Regions from separate parts of the Paenibacillus sp. FSL R5-0470 genome, predicted to be linked through region 1. Evidence: a T-box and tRNA genes for the amino acid it is inferred to sense, from the RefSeq annotation. Region 1 holds a T-box; the other holds one or more tRNA genes.
What was found. The T-box of region 1 lies ahead of pheS (phenylalanine--tRNA ligase subunit alpha). A T-box ahead of a tRNA ligase gene usually reads a tRNA of that ligase, here a tRNA-Phe.
Positions count from the first base shown of each region.

Region 2: it has a tRNA-Phe gene. The T-box ahead of pheS (phenylalanine--tRNA ligase subunit alpha) is inferred to sense a tRNA for this amino acid. The anticodon was not compared.

Region 1 is NZ_CP150238.1:1,849,664-1,858,198, forward strand. Features, by position in the region: gene MKY99_RS08015 (ABC transporter ATP-binding protein) at 1-300, opposite strand, end outside; gene MKY99_RS08020 (efflux RND transporter periplasmic adaptor subunit) at 297-1,682, opposite strand; gene MKY99_RS08025 (hypothetical protein) at 1,741-4,302, opposite strand; T-box leader at 4,572-4,858, shown strand; gene pheS (phenylalanine--tRNA ligase subunit alpha) at 5,017-6,051, shown strand; gene pheT (phenylalanine--tRNA ligase subunit beta) at 6,395-8,535, shown strand, end outside.
Region 2 is NZ_CP150238.1:3,180,295-3,188,829, forward strand. Features, by position in the region: gene MKY99_RS14030 (zinc-binding dehydrogenase) at 1-475, shown strand, start outside; gene MKY99_RS14035 (GNAT family N-acetyltransferase) at 625-1,158, shown strand; gene MKY99_RS14040 (GNAT family N-acetyltransferase) at 1,155-1,688, shown strand; T-box leader at 1,775-2,015, shown strand; tRNA gene MKY99_RS14045 (tRNA-Phe) at 2,069-2,141, shown strand; tRNA gene MKY99_RS14050 (tRNA-Phe) at 2,158-2,230, shown strand; tRNA gene MKY99_RS14055 (tRNA-Phe) at 2,249-2,321, shown strand; tRNA gene MKY99_RS14060 (tRNA-Phe) at 2,340-2,412, shown strand; tRNA gene MKY99_RS14065 (tRNA-Phe) at 2,431-2,503, shown strand; gene MKY99_RS14070 (CD3324 family protein) at 2,615-2,881, shown strand; gene sleB (spore cortex-lytic enzyme) at 2,928-3,521, opposite strand; gene MKY99_RS14080 (YdhK family protein) at 3,746-4,279, shown strand; gene MKY99_RS14085 (phosphotransferase) at 4,483-5,469, shown strand; gene MKY99_RS14090 (MoxR family ATPase) at 5,545-6,606, shown strand; gene MKY99_RS14095 (peptidase) at 6,609-8,408, shown strand; partial or broken gene MKY99_RS14100 (ADP-ribose pyrophosphatase) at 8,445-8,535, shown strand, end outside.

The DNA.
Region 1 (8,535 bases):
GAGATTGAAGTTTTGAAAGATAAAGCCGATCTTCTCATTCCGGATAACTGCCAGCTTGTTGTCGGATAACTTACGAACCTCTTGTCCGTCTAGGAGATAGCTTCCTTCATCCGATACATCCAGGCATCCGAGCATGTTCATTAGTGTTGATTTACCAGAACCGGAAGGACCTATAATCGCTACGAACTCTCCGAAGTCGATTGTAAAGGAAAGATTTTTTAGAACTGTCATAGTTTCTCCGGCCATAGTATAGCCATGGGTCATATTCTGGACTTGGATCAGTGGCGTTAAAGCACTCATCTACTGCCACCTCCGCCACCACCAGGTGCTCCGCCCGTGCCACCAGTACCACCTCCACTGAAGCCACCACCGCCACTAAAGCCGCCGCCGCCGAAACCGGCGCCACCCATACCGCCCATGCCACCTTGCATTTGCATCTCAGTACTAGTTGTACCTGTTTTGGTAGAGATGACAGTAGGGATGATCACTTTGTCTCCTTCATTAAGCCCACTGACAATTTCAATACTGCTCTCATCATGGATGCCCACTTCGACGGAAACTGTTCGCTGATTACTATTTCCACGGTTTCTTGTGCCAGCAGCTCCGTTAGGCATAGTACCGCCGCGAGCATCAGGAGCTCCACTAGGCATAGCACCATCGCGAGCATCAGGAGCCCCGCTAGGCCTCGGTGCTTGGCCCTCGCTAGAGGCTTTTGAGGAATCGGTTGAACCCGCTGAAACCGCTGAAACCGCTGTTAAAGGGAGAGAAACTGTGTACTTGCCATTTCTTTCTTGAACAGCTTCAATAGGTACGGTTAATACATCTTTTTTCTCAGCTGTTGTAACTGAAACTTCTGCCGACATCCCTACAAGGGCGCCTTCGGAGGTGGTTAAGCCAACGGTAACATCGAAGAGGGAGACTCCGTTCGAGACGGTGCCTTCCTTGGCAATCTTAGTAACACTCCCCTTGAATTCAGTGTCGGGCAGGGCATCCAATGAAATGGTAGCAGGCATCCCTATTTTCACTGTAGGAATATCAAGCTCATCCACCTGCACTATGACGCTTAAATTAGCATAATCGGTGATATCGATGAGTTCAGAGCCATCCATCGCTTTTTCACCGCTGGCTATGTTAACTGCTGTAACAGTTCCGTCAATAGGAGCGGTTAGGGGATCTGGAGGGATCATATCCTCTTGTACAGATGCAATTTTTTCGATTTGAGAAGCGATATCCGTTTTCGCTTTTTCAATCGAACGTTTGGCACTGGCTAATTCATCCTCGGAGGCACCTGCCACGGCAAGCTTCTTATACTGCTCCTGCTTGTCCTGAAGATCCTCTTCAAGCGAGGTAAGAGAGGTTTGTTCCTGCTTGAGATTGTCGCTCAAATCATCGCCTTCGAAGGTAATTAATGTCTGACCTTTTTTCACATTGTCGCCTTCTTTGACAAGCACCTCAGCTACGGTTCCAGCGTCCTTCGTTTTCACTTTTCCTGTTTCAGTGGCCGTGACGGAGCCTGCTCCAGATACATTTACTACGATATCGCCCTTCGTAACCGTGGCTGTATTAACGGGCACTTCAGCAGCCTGACTGCTCTTATCAGGTAAAAATGTATACACCAACAATCCGGCTGTTACTACAGCTACTACTCCGATGGTCCAGAGCAACACTTTTTTCTTCTTCATTTCTTTCCTCCATAGATCATCAAATTTCTTTTAACTTAGGCCACACCTCGCACACTTACTAAGTGTCGGATGGATTGTTAGCACTAGAATCGGTGTTTGAAGTGGAATTGTTGTTTGAAGTCGTTGACGCTGCCTGATAAGTGACAACATAGGTCCCAGTTCCCAGCAAATTTCGATGACCTTGGAATTCGTCGTATACATTCAATCGGATCGCGCCGCCACCTAGAGTTTTGTAAAGATTGCTTGTGAATGTTGTGGTGTATGACTTGAAGTTCCCTAATGGTAGGTCTGTGCCCAGTGTTAATGTCTTCTCCATCGTTTGTCCGAAGGGGTCGATCAGCTCTAGTACAAGCTTGTGCTCATAGGTACCCGATTCGTAAAGCGTGCTGCTCGACAGGTTGTAGGTTAGGACAGTGCTTAGCGTATCTTTTCCACCAGTGACGGAGGCGACTGCATTTGTAACGGATAGGGTATAAGGGAACAATTCTACATCCAAAAGATTACTTTTTGACTCCACCGCAACATTATTTAGACCCAGTGACACCGTATTGATATAACCCGTTGATTTCCCGCCAGGAGCCGTAAGTTTTCCTTCGGATACCCCTTCACCGACATAAAGAACAAGCTGAGAAGGATCTACTCCAAGTGGAAGCTTAGTCCAGACGGTAACCAGATTTTTTCCGTTAGGGCTCGTGGAAGTGGTAGACTGGTTGACCTCGGCTTCGTAATATTGATTGTCAGGCGTTTTGTAATAAGCTACGAGTTGAGCCTGCTCCGATTTACGTGTTTCCTCACTGTTCATTTCCAGTTCTGTGTACATGATATTGGAGCTCGCACCCTGATAAACCGTTGTCCGGCGCTCTAACACTTCTGCTTTTTTACTTTCAAGGTCAATTTGGAAGGAACTTAGTGCTGCAACTTCCTGAACACGGCTGTCCAACTGATTTGTATTTAAAGAAAGAAAATTATTTTTGCTTTCGCCGGAGGTTTCTTGCAGCGTTATTTTTAATTGATTGAATTGGTAGGTGTAAGGAACATTGGCCACGACATAAACGTCTGCGGATTCATTTGGCCCGAGTATGGTTTGCGTGCTTTCTGTGACAACTTGGGAAGTGCTGCTAATATCACTCTCACCAGCTTTAATGACACTTGTAAATGCAGGAAGCTGCACAGAGGTCGATTTCGTGTTGCGAATATTGATTTTAGCTACAAGCTGATCTTTGTCTGCCCAAGGTAGCCGCTGGATGTTCTCAAGCTTGACAGCAAATGTGCCGTGACTGTTCTCCACCGCGTATTCTGTATCCTGCCAATTGTTAGTTTGGAGTGTGTAAGGAATCTGATAATAGGCCGCAGGAAAAATGATCTTACTCTCTACAGCGGGTTCAGTCATTTGCAGCTGTAGCGTTCCTTGAGCTATCGTTAGCGGAACTTCTGCACTGAGCTCAATTATTTTTTCTTCAAGGGGTTTGAGTGTAAGGTTAGCGAAAGCCTTCGTGTCCACCGGAAAGCTGTATCCTTCAGCGGCTTTAACGGTAAACTCATAAGCAGGCAAAGTAATCGCCTTGTTGCCGCTATTTTTTACTCGGAATTGCAGCGTCCACTTCGCGGTGCCGTTGTCGGCATAGACATTGGCGCTTTTTAACTGCGTCTCGACAGTATTATTGTTGATCGTAAGCTTCTTGATGACATTGCTGGCTACGACAAGATCTGGTGTGGTAGCAGCGGGAAGGTTATAGGTGACGATGGGCAAAGCTATTTTTAATGAGGTATCTTCTCCAGCAAACTGCAGAGTCATATTGTCTGTCTTCATATAAGAGGGAATTTCCGTCATGTAGTAGATCGTCTTTTTTTCCTGTGGCTGTACTTTGTAGTTACTGCTCGCATCATCAAGCGTTAATTCAAATACAGATCCTCCTGCAGATGCGAGGTATCCCTTAAGTCCAGGATCACTTAGCACTTTGGTTCCTTGATTGGTTAAGCTCACACCTACTTTGGCGTATACCTTACCGTTATATTTGTAAATTTGCAGACTTTCCGTTTTGGTTGTTACGGGCTGATTATTCAAGGTTATCTTTTTACTTTGGCCTCTAGCGACCGCTTGTGAAAAAGCCACAGGCAAGGTGAAGGTCCCCAGCTTTTTTTGATAATCAGTACTGCTGAAATCCCAACCGAATACTGAAATCTTCACTCCATTTAAAGATGTGGATTTACCTACGTTTACGTAATAGGTTACGGATTGACTGCTTTTGGAGGGGATAGATTTGATGGTTGCACTGCTGGTTACTGAGCTTCCTTGGATAACGGTTCCTCCGGCAGTAGTTACTTTAGAGAAATAGTCCACAAGATTGATGCTGCTTCCGCTCCCATTGTTATAGCTGAGGGTGTATGTAAGAATATTGCCGCCATCCTGAGTCAAAAACCCAACATCGGTCAGCTTCACACTAAAGTTACTCTTTAAAGCTATCGAGCCGAGTTTATCCAGAGTGGATGCAGTGGTGGCAGTTGCTGTTTTGGTGGATGAAGTAGTCGTTGATGCCGCGTATGCTCCATACGCTGAAGCTTGACTCAGAACTGCTGCGCTAAGTATGATCACAGCTACTTTTGTTCTTCGTGCATGCATGTAATTCCCTCCCGGTATGAAAGTCCTTGTATTTTGAAGGTGATTTATGATTGAGTACAACCATGCCTTCTTAATAATGGAAATTATCAAGCTCCGCTGAACGTTAGCTGAAAAAAAGTCCCCAAAATGGCTCTGAACCTTAAAGCCAGCTTAAAGCCAGATAAAAATTGCCCTAATTATGCTTGAACTTGTCAAAACGACAGATTTTGCATATAATAAACAGACATATCTCTTGCATAAAAGAGATACCTGACAATTAGATTGAATTGTGAAATGCAGTGATGGAGAAGAGTACACAGTGCCTGACTTACAGGGAGGAGACGCCGGTGATTGAGAGCGTTTCTAGGATACAGAGCTGTCGAAGTTCACTCCGGAGCAGTTCCTTGAATTCCTTAAGATTGCCTTGTAAGGAAGCGTAGGGGAAACCGGTCACAGACCGTTATTTCTGTATAAAGTGAGATAGGTATCTGTCCAGCCAAAAGAGGGAATGAAGCTCTTAAGGGGAACAGATCAGCTTGTCTAACAAGGGTGGTACCACGGTCTTTTCGTCCCTTACCGGGAGGAAAGGCCTTTTTTTGTTGAATTATAAGAAAGTATAAGCTTCACGCTATACTTTTTCCTTATAATTCTCGCATAAACGCATACCGTCCTTAAAGGACGCCGAAGGCGTTTTAGCTTGAACTAGACAATGATTGAAGGGGGCTGTACACGGCCATGAAAGAGAAGTTGGAAGCATTGAAGGTTGAGGCGCTGGCTAAGTTGCAGGAGGTTATGGATCCACAGGTTTTGAATGACCTAAGAGTGAAATATCTCGGTAAAAAAGGCGAGCTTACAGAAGTTCTACGTGGTATGGGAGGACTTAGTGCTGAGGAGCGTCCGGTTATCGGGCAAGTAGCGAATCAGGTGCGTAGTGCCATTGAGGAGATTATTGGAGCGAAGCAAGAGGCTTTTCAACAGCAAGAGACTCAGCAACGTCTGCAGGCTGAAAAAGTAGACGTAACCCTGCCAGGTCGCCGCATGCAGCAAGGGGGCGTTCACCCGCTTAGCAGAGTGGTTCAGGAAATTGAGGATATTTTCATTGGTATGGGCTACCGTGTGGCTGAAGGTCCGGAAGTGGAGACCGATTATTATAACTTTGAAGCCCTAAATCTGCCTAAAAATCACCCGGCTCGCGATATGCAGGATTCCTTTTATTTAACGGATGACCTGCTTATGCGTACTCAAACGTCTCCGGTACAGATTCGTACTATGCAGGCTATGAACGGTGAAGTTCCAGTTAAAATCATTTGCCCGGGTAAAGTATTCCGCCGCGATGATGACGATGCAACGCATTCCTTCCAGTTCCATCAAATTGAAGGTTTGGTTATCGGAAGCAACATTCGGATGAGTGATCTGAAAGGCACCTTGCAGCAATTCGTACAAGAAATGTTCGGCCCGAATACAGACATTCGTCTTCGTCCGAGCTTCTTCCCATTCACCGAGCCAAGCGTTGAAGTGGATGTAAGCTGCTTCAAATGTGGCGGCGATGGCTGCAGACTGTGCAAGCAAAGCGGATGGTTAGAAATTCTTGGCGCCGGCATGGTGCATCCAAATGTTCTGAAAATGGGTGGCTATGATCCTGCTAAGTATAGCGGCTTCGCATTTGGTATGGGTGTTGAGCGGATTGCTATGCTTAAATACGGCATCGATGACATCCGTCATTTCTATAACAATGATATGAGTTTTGTAAAGCAGTTCAAGGGCGTTTAGATTTTTGGTGGGCGAGCTGGCTGACGGGTTAGGAGTAATTAGCAATTGGATTACTGATCTTGCTTAATAAAAGACTATTAATAGAAGGAACGGAGAGAAATTTTGGAACTGTAGAAGCGCCAGCGTTCGCCTTTATCCTCGGATTTCTACCGCGAGAAGCGGTTCTAATCAGGAAATCTGAGGATAACAGCGATCGGAAGTCCAATATTTTTCGTAGTGACTGCTCTAAATAGGACGGGTATGAAGCTTTGATCGAGTAATCCTAAATTGTACTACCCCCACAGGAAGCAGATCGAACGGCAAGTAGATAAATACATCTGAAACATAAAGGAAGTGAGCGGACATGAAAGTATCAACCGGATGGTTGGCTGATTATACATCGATTGAAGGAGTAACCGCCGAAAAGCTAGCGGAGAAGATTACCGCTGCCGGCATTGAAATTGACGGAGTAGAGCGCCGCAATAAAGGGATTTCCGGCATCGTAACCGGCTATGTGAAATCAAAAGAAAAGCATCCTGATGCGGATAAACTGAACGTATGTATCGTGGATGCAGGTCAAGGTGAAGATCTGCAAATCGTCTGTGGCGCAAAGAATGTAGCTGCGGGACAAACCGTTCCTGTAGCTCTTGTTGGCGCTAAGCTGCCAGGGCTGGATATCAAAAAAGCGAAGCTGCGCGGGGTATTATCACAAGGGATGATCTGCTCGGCTAAAGAATTGGGACTCAATGATAAATTGCTTCCTAAAGAGCAGCAAGAAGGAATTCTTGTACTTCCTGAAGGTACAGAGATCGGTCAAGATATTTCAAAGTTGCTGGGTCTAGATGATGAAATTCTGGAATTCGATCTGACTCCGAACCGTTCAGACTGCCTAAGCATGATTGGTGCTGCTTATGAAGTGAGCGCGATTCTTGGACGCGACATCAAATTACCAGATCCTGCGAGTGAAATGATTGAGATCAGCGGAGCAGCTGCTCAATCTATTTCCGTTAAGATTGAGAATGAAGAACATTGCAGTCATTACGCAGTTCGTTATATCTCAGGTGTTAAACCTGCAGCATCCCCGCTGTGGATTCAGAATCGTCTGATGGCGGCAGGGATTCGTCCAATTAACAACATCGTTGACATCACTAACTATGTGATGCTCGAATACGGACAGCCGCTTCATGCTTTTGATGCAGATAAAATAGAAGGCGGAGAACTCGGCGTTCGTCTTGCTCACGAAGGTGAAGTCCTGACTACACTTGATGGCCAAGAACGGAAGCTTGAGCCACATATGCTCGTTATCGCTGATGGAGCTAAGGCTGTAGCTCTGGCTGGAGTAATGGGAGGTCAGGATACGGAAGTTACTGCTGAGACGGTAAATCTCGTTCTGGAATCTGCTAAGTTTGACGGAGGAACCGTTCGTAAAACCTCGCGTCAACTGGGACTTCGCTCGGAAGCATCGCTTCGTTTCGAGAAAGAAGTGGATCCAAATGCAGTGATCCCTGCATTGAATCGCGCTGCAGTACTTATTGCACGTTATGCTGGCGGATCTGTGCATGAAGGAATTGTGCAAGCAGGAACAGTCGCAGGAGAAGAGAAGGTACTTACTTTGTCCTTGGAGAAGCTGAACCGTTATCTCGGAACAGATCTGTCCTTGCTAGAAGTGAAGACATTGTTTGGTCGTCTACATTTCAAATGCGGGGATACTGCACAAGGATTGATCGAAGTTCAGGTGCCAACTAGACGTGGCGATATCAGCTATGATGTTGACCTTATCGAAGAAATTGCTCGTTTGTACGGGTATGACAATATTCCAACGACTCTGATTGAAGGTGTTACAACGCCAGGCGCATTGACGCATAAGCAATCACTCCGCCGTGAACTGCGTCGCCTGTTGTCACATGGCGGTTATCAGGAAGTAATGGGTTACTCCTTCATCCAGCCGAAACAAAGCAAAATGTTCCCTGAGTTATCAGAAGGCTCACAAGCGGTTAAATTGGCTATGCCAATGAGTGAAGAACGCAGTGTACTGCGTACTAGCCTTCTGCCACAACTATTGGATATTGCTAGCTATAATACCAATCGTCGTCAAAGCGATCTAGCGTTGTTTGAAATCGGCAATGTCTTCTTCACAGATGAGGAACAGTTGACTCGTCAGCCGCGTGAACTGCCGGTGCTGGGGTTATTGCTTAGCGGTAGCCTAACCGTGAAGCAATGGAACGTTTCTGCACAGCCTGTAGATTTCTTTGATTTGAAGGGTGCGCTGGAATCAGTATTTGCTTATTTGGGTCTTACAGACAGAATTATCTACGAGGGAGATAGTCCAGAAGGGTATCATCCTGGACGTTCCGCGTCGGTTTATTTAGTCGGAGACGAGGGTCGTGTGAAGATTGGAACTATGGGCCAGCTTCATCCGGAACTGCAAAGAGAGCTTGATCTAGTGGATACTTATGTAGCTGAGATTCTATTGCAGCCGCTGTATGATAACACGCAAAGCCGTCT
Region 2 (8,535 bases), 1.3 Mb from region 1:
CGTAGTGGATATTGACAACTGGCGTTTGGATAAAGCAAAAGAACTAGGCGCAATAACAGTTAATACGTCGACTGAAACATTAGCAGAGGGTTTAATCAAACACTTCGGCGAAGTGAACGTATACGGTGTGAGTGTTCCCAATGTAGATGCTTTTGTGGACGCAGCGGGTGCTCCAATATTATTTGAACAAGTGATGCAGATTGTAAAGCCACAAGCAAGAATTGCAATCATTGCCGTTTATAAAAATGAAGTACCTATAAGCCTTGCTCAAGTGATGAGTAAAGAAGTTAATATTGTTGGAGCTAGTGGATACACACATGAAGATATTGTAAAGGTAATTGAACATATTAACGACAAGAAAACGAATATCTCTACAATGGTGACACAGACTTATAAATTAGAGGATATTCAAGCCGCCTTCGATAGAGCCATTGCAGCAAAAGAAACGATCAAGGTTATTGTAGATCTAACTTAATCATCAGTTAATTATATTGGAGTTCATTTGAGTGTAAAACTCAGGTGAACTCTTTTTATTTTAGAAGAATAATGACGTTATATAAAATTTAATTCTAATTGAACATGGCATATTACTAGAGTGTGGTCGTAATTATACTGAGTATAGAAGTGAAATTAGAGAAAAAACGTGGAGGTATGATGGAAATTAATCTTGTTCCTGTAACGTTTGAAGATAAAGAGGTATTGTCTAATCTATATCAATTTTACAATTATGATTTCAGTTTATTTACAGATCAAGACGTAAACCAGTATGGGGAATTCGAGGTGAATATTGATTATTTTTGGGAAGGGGATCATCGATGGAATCCATATTTGATTGAGGTTTCAGGAAACGTAGCTGGATTTGTGGTTGTTCTTTTTGAAAACTTAGATAAAGACCCAGATCCAACTCATGTGATCTATGACTTTATGATTTTGCAGAAATACAGGAGAAATGGAATAGGTACTGCTGCCGCAATAAAAACACTTGATCTATTTAAAGAAGCTAAATGGAAACTAGCTCAAATGGAAAATAACAAACCTGCCATAGCTTTCTGGCGAAAATTGCTTAAGGATTATACCAAAGACAACTATACAGAACGTTATTTGAGTGATCTCCAAAAATATATTCAAGCATTCGATAGAAGGGGGAGAACGAAATGAATATCACTGTAACATTAACTGACAGCACAACGAAGTTTAAGATTAACAATCTCTACCCACTATACTTACACGATCTATCAGAGATATGGGGGAACCTTCCTAATCAATACGGGGTATACGAGGATAATGAAACACAGACACTGAATGAACAGAATAAAGTGTTCGACATATGGTGGGAGAAGCCGGGGATTTTATATCCATATTTAATAAAAGAGGATGGAATTCCTGCTGGTTTTGCATTAGTAGCCACACCACCTCATACACCACCAGGTTGTGAATTTTATTTAAACGAATTCTTTATCCTGCGGCCCTTCCGAGGTACGGGAATCGCTGAACGTGCGGCTAAGGAGGTATTTAATCTTCATATTGGAATATGGGAGCTACAAACCAATCCCACAGCTACAAATAGGAGAGCCCAGCATTTTTGGAGAAAAACACTAAAAGAATATACTGGTAATAGCTTTCAAGAAGAATGTAAGAAGTCTTTTGATGATGAATTAAAGATGATTTTTAATTTTTGTAATGGATAAAGCTAATCAAATCGAAATGAGGGAATTATTTCTTCTATTGACTTATAGTGGAATAGGGCTTACAATTAAAAAAAATATATAACAAAACAAATGCTTTGATGGAGAAAAGTAGTTCAATACCTCTTTACAGGGAGGAAACGCCGGAGATTGAGAGCGTTTCTAGAGAAAAGGGTTGATCGAAGTTCACTCCGGAGCAGTCCCTTGAAACCATTGTTGGCAAGTAGAGGTGTACCGGTGTTAACCGTTAAATATTTAAGTGAGAACATTTCTGTTTGTTGTACAGAATAGTTCTAATTTAGGGTGGTACCGCGGCTCCTCGTCCCTTTTCGGACGAGGGGTCTTTTTGTTTCCATTTAGAAGAAATATTTGTATCCCTGCAAGGCTCGGTAGCTCAGTCGGTAGAGCATAGGACTGAAAATCCTAGTGTCGGCGGTTCGACCCCGTCCCGAGCCATCTTAAATAATAGCAAGGCTCGGTAGCTCAGTTGGTAGAGCATAGGACTGAAAATCCTAGTGTCGGCGGTTCGACCCCGTCCCGAGCCATCCTAACATTAATAGCAAGGCTCGGTAGCTCAGTTGGTAGAGCATAGGACTGAAAATCCTAGTGTCGGCGGTTCGACCCCGTCCCGAGCCATCTTAACATTAATAGCAAGGCTCGGTAGCTCAGTTGGTAGAGCATAGGACTGAAAATCCTAGTGTCGGCGGTTCGACCCCGTCCCGAGCCATCTTAACTTTAATAGCAAGGCTCGGTAGCTCAGTTGGTAGAGCATAGGACTGAAAATCCTAGTGTCGGCGGTTCGATCCCGTTCCGAGCCATCTTAATTTTAATAGCAAGCTTTCTATAAAAACAGCCTGTCCGACCATTATGGTTAGACAGGTTGTTTGTTATTTCATCTTAATTTGAAAAGTTTAAGGAGTAGATTAATTATGAAATATGTAAATGCAGATACAGTCTTCCCTAAAGAGTTACTACAAGAAATACAGAAATATATAAACGGTGGTATGGTCTACGTTCCAAAGCCTGAAGAATTACATGTAAAATGGGGTGAGAAGTCAGGGAGTAGAAAATATTTGGAATCAAGAAATATTGAGATCTGCCTGAGGTTTGCTGCTGGTGCAACTGTCGAACAGCTCTCAGGTGAATACTGTCTTTCTAAAGATAGTATTAAGAAAATTGTTTATACTAAAAAATAGCCGGTCAACCGTAGGGGTTGACCGGCTATTATATTTATTTGAAGCGTTAACTCGCAAATATATGCTTACCAATTTTTAAGTTCTGAGGACGAGTCCAGATCCATGCACTAGTAGCTGTATCTGGATTGAAATAATAGATCGAATTGTTTGTTGGGTCCCAACCTCGGACAGCATCAAGAGCAGCTAAATAGGCAGTCCGGTTTGGAGTAAGCCAATACTGGCCGTCAGATACGGCTGTAAATGCGCCTTTTTGAAATACAACGTTTTTTATATTGTTTGGAAATTGACTAGATTGTATGCGATTCATAACTACAGCACCAACTGCGACTTGTCCTTTATAAGGCTCACCGCGCGATTCACTGTAGATTACTTTCGCCAAAATATCCATTTCCTCAATATTAAGCGTGTATTTTTTTAGAGCATTCCAAGTTTTTGTACCAGTAACTCCATCGGCGTTTAATCCGTAGGCCTTTTGAAATTTAGCAACGGCAGCTTTCGTTTGTGCTCCATATACACCATCTAAAGGCTGAGTATAGAAATCCAGAGTTTTTAATCGATACTGAAGATCCCACACATCTCCAGAAGAACTCCCTACGGTTAATACCGGAGCAGCACTAGCAGAACCAATCATAGTAGCCATACTTACCAGACCCAAAAGAAGCAACAAAGTGAATATTTTAGTCTTCATTGTAGTAGCCTCCTTTCAGAAAACATTATAAAAAACCTTCAATAACTGAGACAACACTCATTTATTGGTAATCTAATAATCCATTTTACATTTTCGAAAAAACTTCATTAGGTTTGTGATCCTATGAAATGGGTAAATGAATAATCAGAGGCACATCAACTTCGGAGGTTTTATATATGAAAAAGCAATTATATCTATTCATAATCGCAGCTGCACTCACTCTAAGCGCATGTGGTAATGATAATAGTTATGGCAATAAGATAATGGAAAATTCCTCACACTCTAGTTCAAGTGACGTACCCGAAAATTTGAAGGTGTCAGAGAATCCTACTTTTAAAATAGGAAGTAAAGCGATTATCCAAGCGGACCATATGGAAGGTATGAAAGAGGCAACAGCAACGATAGTTGGAGCTTTTGATACCACTGCGTATATCGTTTCTTATAGGCCCGCAACAGGCGGATTTCCAGTTACAAATCATAAGTGGATTATTCATGAAGAAATCAAAAAAGCAGCCGATAAACCCTATGAATCCGGCTCAGAAGTCGTAATGGAAGCTGACCATATGAAAGATATGAAAGGTGCAACGGCTCAGATTAACGCAGCGGAACAAACCACGGTATATATGATTGATTACACACCTACTACGGGTGGAGATAAAGTGAAAAATCATAAATGGGTAACGGAAGATGAGCTTTCAGCAATAAAGTAACCAATAGAAATATAAGCTCAAAAGTAATGAAAGATGATTAAGGTAGGAACAGTCATGGACTTTGTTAAAGTTCTAGGCTGCTCCTACCTTTTTGATTGCTTCTTTTATTGGTAGAGAAGTGTTAAGATAACTTTATAAAATACCGATATACAAAATATACCATTTTAATTGATGTTTTCTTAGAAGGTAGGAGAGTGATTGAAATGCCTAACTGGCAGGTGAAATTCGATGAAGAAATGCTTAAACAAGCTGCACAACAGATTCAAGTCGATTGGACAACGATAAAGTATATTGGTGGCTTTGAAAATGTTGTCTATAGCTTTCCAAAAGATGATCATGAATATATTTTACGTGTAACACATCATTCTCATCAGGAGCAGGAGATGGTCATCTCTGAACTTGACTTTATGGACCATCTTGCAAAACATGGCGTGCAACTGGCTCCCCCCATTCCCTTTCAGGATGGCAGTTTGGTACAAACGTTAGTCAAAGATGAAGAAAGATTTATGATCTGTGTGATGGAGAAAGCACCAGGTGGTCATGTTAATGCTTCCGATCCCTATTGGGGAACGGAGCTTTTTGAGCAATGGGGTGAGGTAACAGGAAGAATGCATGCTTTAGCTCTGCAATATGAGCGTCCGGAGACTGTTCTGGCAAGACCACATCAGGGTAAGCTAGATTTTGACTTTGCTAACTTTGGTACTGTTGAACAGCAGCTTTTTGAAAAGTTGCTTCAAATAAATGATCGGATTAACCAGTTGCCGCGGAATCGAGAAGGCTATGGACTATGTCACCGTGATTTGCATCCGGGTAATTTCTTCGTGCATGAGGGGCAGATCACCGTGTTTGATTTTGATGATTGCGGATACGACTATATGGTGCATGATATTGCCATTGCCGTTTATTATTCGACCATCTTTGGGGATTGGCGAAAACCGGAGGTAGAGCAGAGTAGAACTTCTAGTCTTGCGTCAGCCATGCTGACGTCTTTTATGAAAGGGTATAATCGAGAGTATGCACTCGACAATAAATGGCTAGAAGAGCTCCCGCTCTTTACTGAAAAGCGCCGACTGGAATTAGTGCTTTTGTTATTTCAAGAGTTTTCGGAGTCACAGCGTGAGCAGGATAGAGAGTGGCTTGCCCGTAATATTCAGGATGCCCTAAATGACAAAGCTTGTTTAGAGCTTTAATAAATCCTTTTAAGTAGTTTTTAATATATTTAGAATAGATAATGAGGATATATCATATAAAAAAGGAGCATTTATTTGAACCTAGCAACTCCTGTAACACCTATTCAACTTATGCAAGTACTTCTAAACGTTTCTGTGATCCGCCCTGTTTTTATTTGGGGGGCGCCTGGTATTGGAAAGTCTTCTCTTGTAGAAGCTTTTGCTGATCAGGTGGGTCTTCCATGTGTTTCTCTTCTGGGTTCTCAACTAGCACCGGAAGACATCATTGGGGTACCTCAAATCGTTAACGGCAAGAGCCAATTTTGTCCTCCGAAAATGATAGCTCGGGACGAACCGTATTGCTTGTTCTTAGACGAGCTTAATGCCTGTTCTCAAGAGGTGCAAAAAGCTTTTTATAGTCTTATCCACGAACGCCGCATCGGCGATTATCACCTACCTGAGGGCTCTATAGTAATAGGAGCTGGTAACCGTGCACAAGATAGTGCAATTGTTAAACCTATGTCCTCCGCGCTTATCAATCGGATGTTCCATATACAGCTAAATGTATCTTTTCAGAATTGGATCTCTTGGGCATATGAGAATAGCATTCATCCTATGGTTATTGAATATCTGGAATTGCGTCCCGATCATCTGTGGAGTGCACCTCCAAAGACTGAAGAGCCTTTCTCCACGCCACGCTCTTGGCATATGCTTAGTGATGCACTACATGAGTTTGGGGATGATATAAATGTGGATGCCGTGGGGATTTTAGCGAATGGTTCACTGACACCTTCTCACGCCACACAATTCAGGGCTTTTTATAAAAATCTAACTGGAAAATATGAACTTAATCAAATTATAGATGGTAAATCCTCATTTCCAACGGCTCCAGAAGATCGGGATCTCCTGTATTTCCTGGCGCAATCCTTGCGTGCCCAGATTATCAAAGAACTCCCTCCGATTAAAGATAACGTACGAGATGGACATCGCCAATTTGCACACACTGTTAAAAAGCTGATTAAAGACCTGTCCGTCATTAGCTTTGAAATTGCACAGCTAGTAGTTGCTAAGCAGGAGCAAAGTGATAATATTCCAGATTGGTTAATGGTTGAAATTGTACGTGATTTACCACGTCTTGCAATAAAAGAGCGGGGGTAAATATGGCTAAAAAAACAACACCAGATAATCCCGCTTTGATAAATTTTAATGAAGCATGTTCGCTAATCGCGGATCATCCTATTTTTGCACCGTTATCTGTTCGAGCTTCGATTATCCATAATGAAAATAGTCCCTATCCTGAAGACGGCTGGGCAATTGTCACTAATAACGGTTATATTTACACTCATCCTAAAAGGCGTGGCGAGGTTGCCGAATGGATGTACGTTTTGGCACATTGTTTTCTTCATTTAGGTCTTGGACATTTAAAGAGTAAAGAGAATCAAGTGGCGTGGAACGTTGCATGTGATGTGTACATAGCAAAGTTTTTAAATGACTTGAAACTTGGGAAAGTACCCGCAGATATGGAGTCGCGAATTGATCTTACAATTAAAGATGAACAACAGCTTTACGAGCAATTTATGATAAAAGGAATTCCGGACACCTCCAGATATTTTGGGACTGCGGGTGTTTCAAAACTGGATATGAATGTTAGAGAAACCACCAAAAGATACTGGGGAAAAGCACCGGATTGGGAAGCCTATTTTGCTTATGGGTTATCTAATGCTGTGACGAATGCAGTAAGTGTTGCTGGAGGCCATGCTAATACTATTAGTGACCCTGCACTTTCATTAACCGCTCCACAACGTGCAAAACGATGGTTTATGGACAGATATCCTTTATTAGGTGCGCTTGCCGCCGGCTTTGAGATTATAGAAGATCCAGCGATATGTCGGCGATTTGATATTTCCATAGCTGCCATTGACGTTATTGAGCGCAAAATATTTATGAACCCTGCAGCCGGACTAAACGACGAGGAGTGTATTTTCGTGATGGCGCATGAGCTTCTGCATGCGGGGCTTCAGCATCACGAGCGATGTCTTGGCCGGGATCATTATCTTTGGAATGTGGCTTGTGACTACGTAATAAATCTATGGCTAGTAGAAATGAGTGTAGGGGAGTATCCGCGAATTGGACTCTTATTAGATCCTGAGCTTAAAGGTTTATCTGCTGAAACGATTTATGATCGTATGGTCGGAGATATCCGCACTTATAAGAAACTGGCAACCTTGAGAGGGAATGGACTTGGTGACATTTTAGATAACGGTTCATCAAGTTTTTGGGATGCGAGAGAAGGACAGACGCTAGATGATTTCTGTAAAAATGCGATGCAACAAGGACTTATGTATCATGAAGAGCAAAGTCGCGGTCTTTTACCGTCAGGCCTAGTTGAAGAGATTAGAGCGCTGGGCCAGCCACCTATTAAATGGGATGTAGAGCTTGCTCGGTGGTTTGATCATTATTTTTCACCGCTTGAGAAGACCAGATCTTATTCACGAATTAGCAGACGTCAATCTTCTACGCCTGATATCCCTCGACCACAATGGGTTCATAGCGGTGCTGCAGATGATGGTCGCACTTTTGGAGTTATTTTAGATACCTCAGGCTCAATGGATAAAAAGCTTCTGGCCAAAGCATTAGGGGCCATTTCAAGTTATGCGCAGGCTCGTGATGTTCCTTTTGCACGGATTATCTTTTGTGATGCTTGTCCTTATGATGCAGGTTACATGCCCCCCGAGGCTATCGCAGATCGAGTACAAGTGAAGGGAAGAGGGGGAACGATCTTACAACCAGCTATTGATTTGATTCAACAAGCTGAGGATTTTCCGAAAAAAGGACCGCTTCTAATTATTACAGATGGTTATTGTGACAAGCTGACCATTAAAAGAGACCATGCTTATATTTTGCCCAAGGGAAATGACTTGCCTTTCTCACCCAAAGGACCTGTATTCAGAATTAATTAGGGCTTAGAATAAATTTAGAGCGAGGTAACAATGGATATGAATCCCCCCAAACATATTCTTTCCGCAGCTACCGTTGTATTCAATGATCAGGGAAGCCAAAGAAGAATCGGGCATTGATATAGAGATT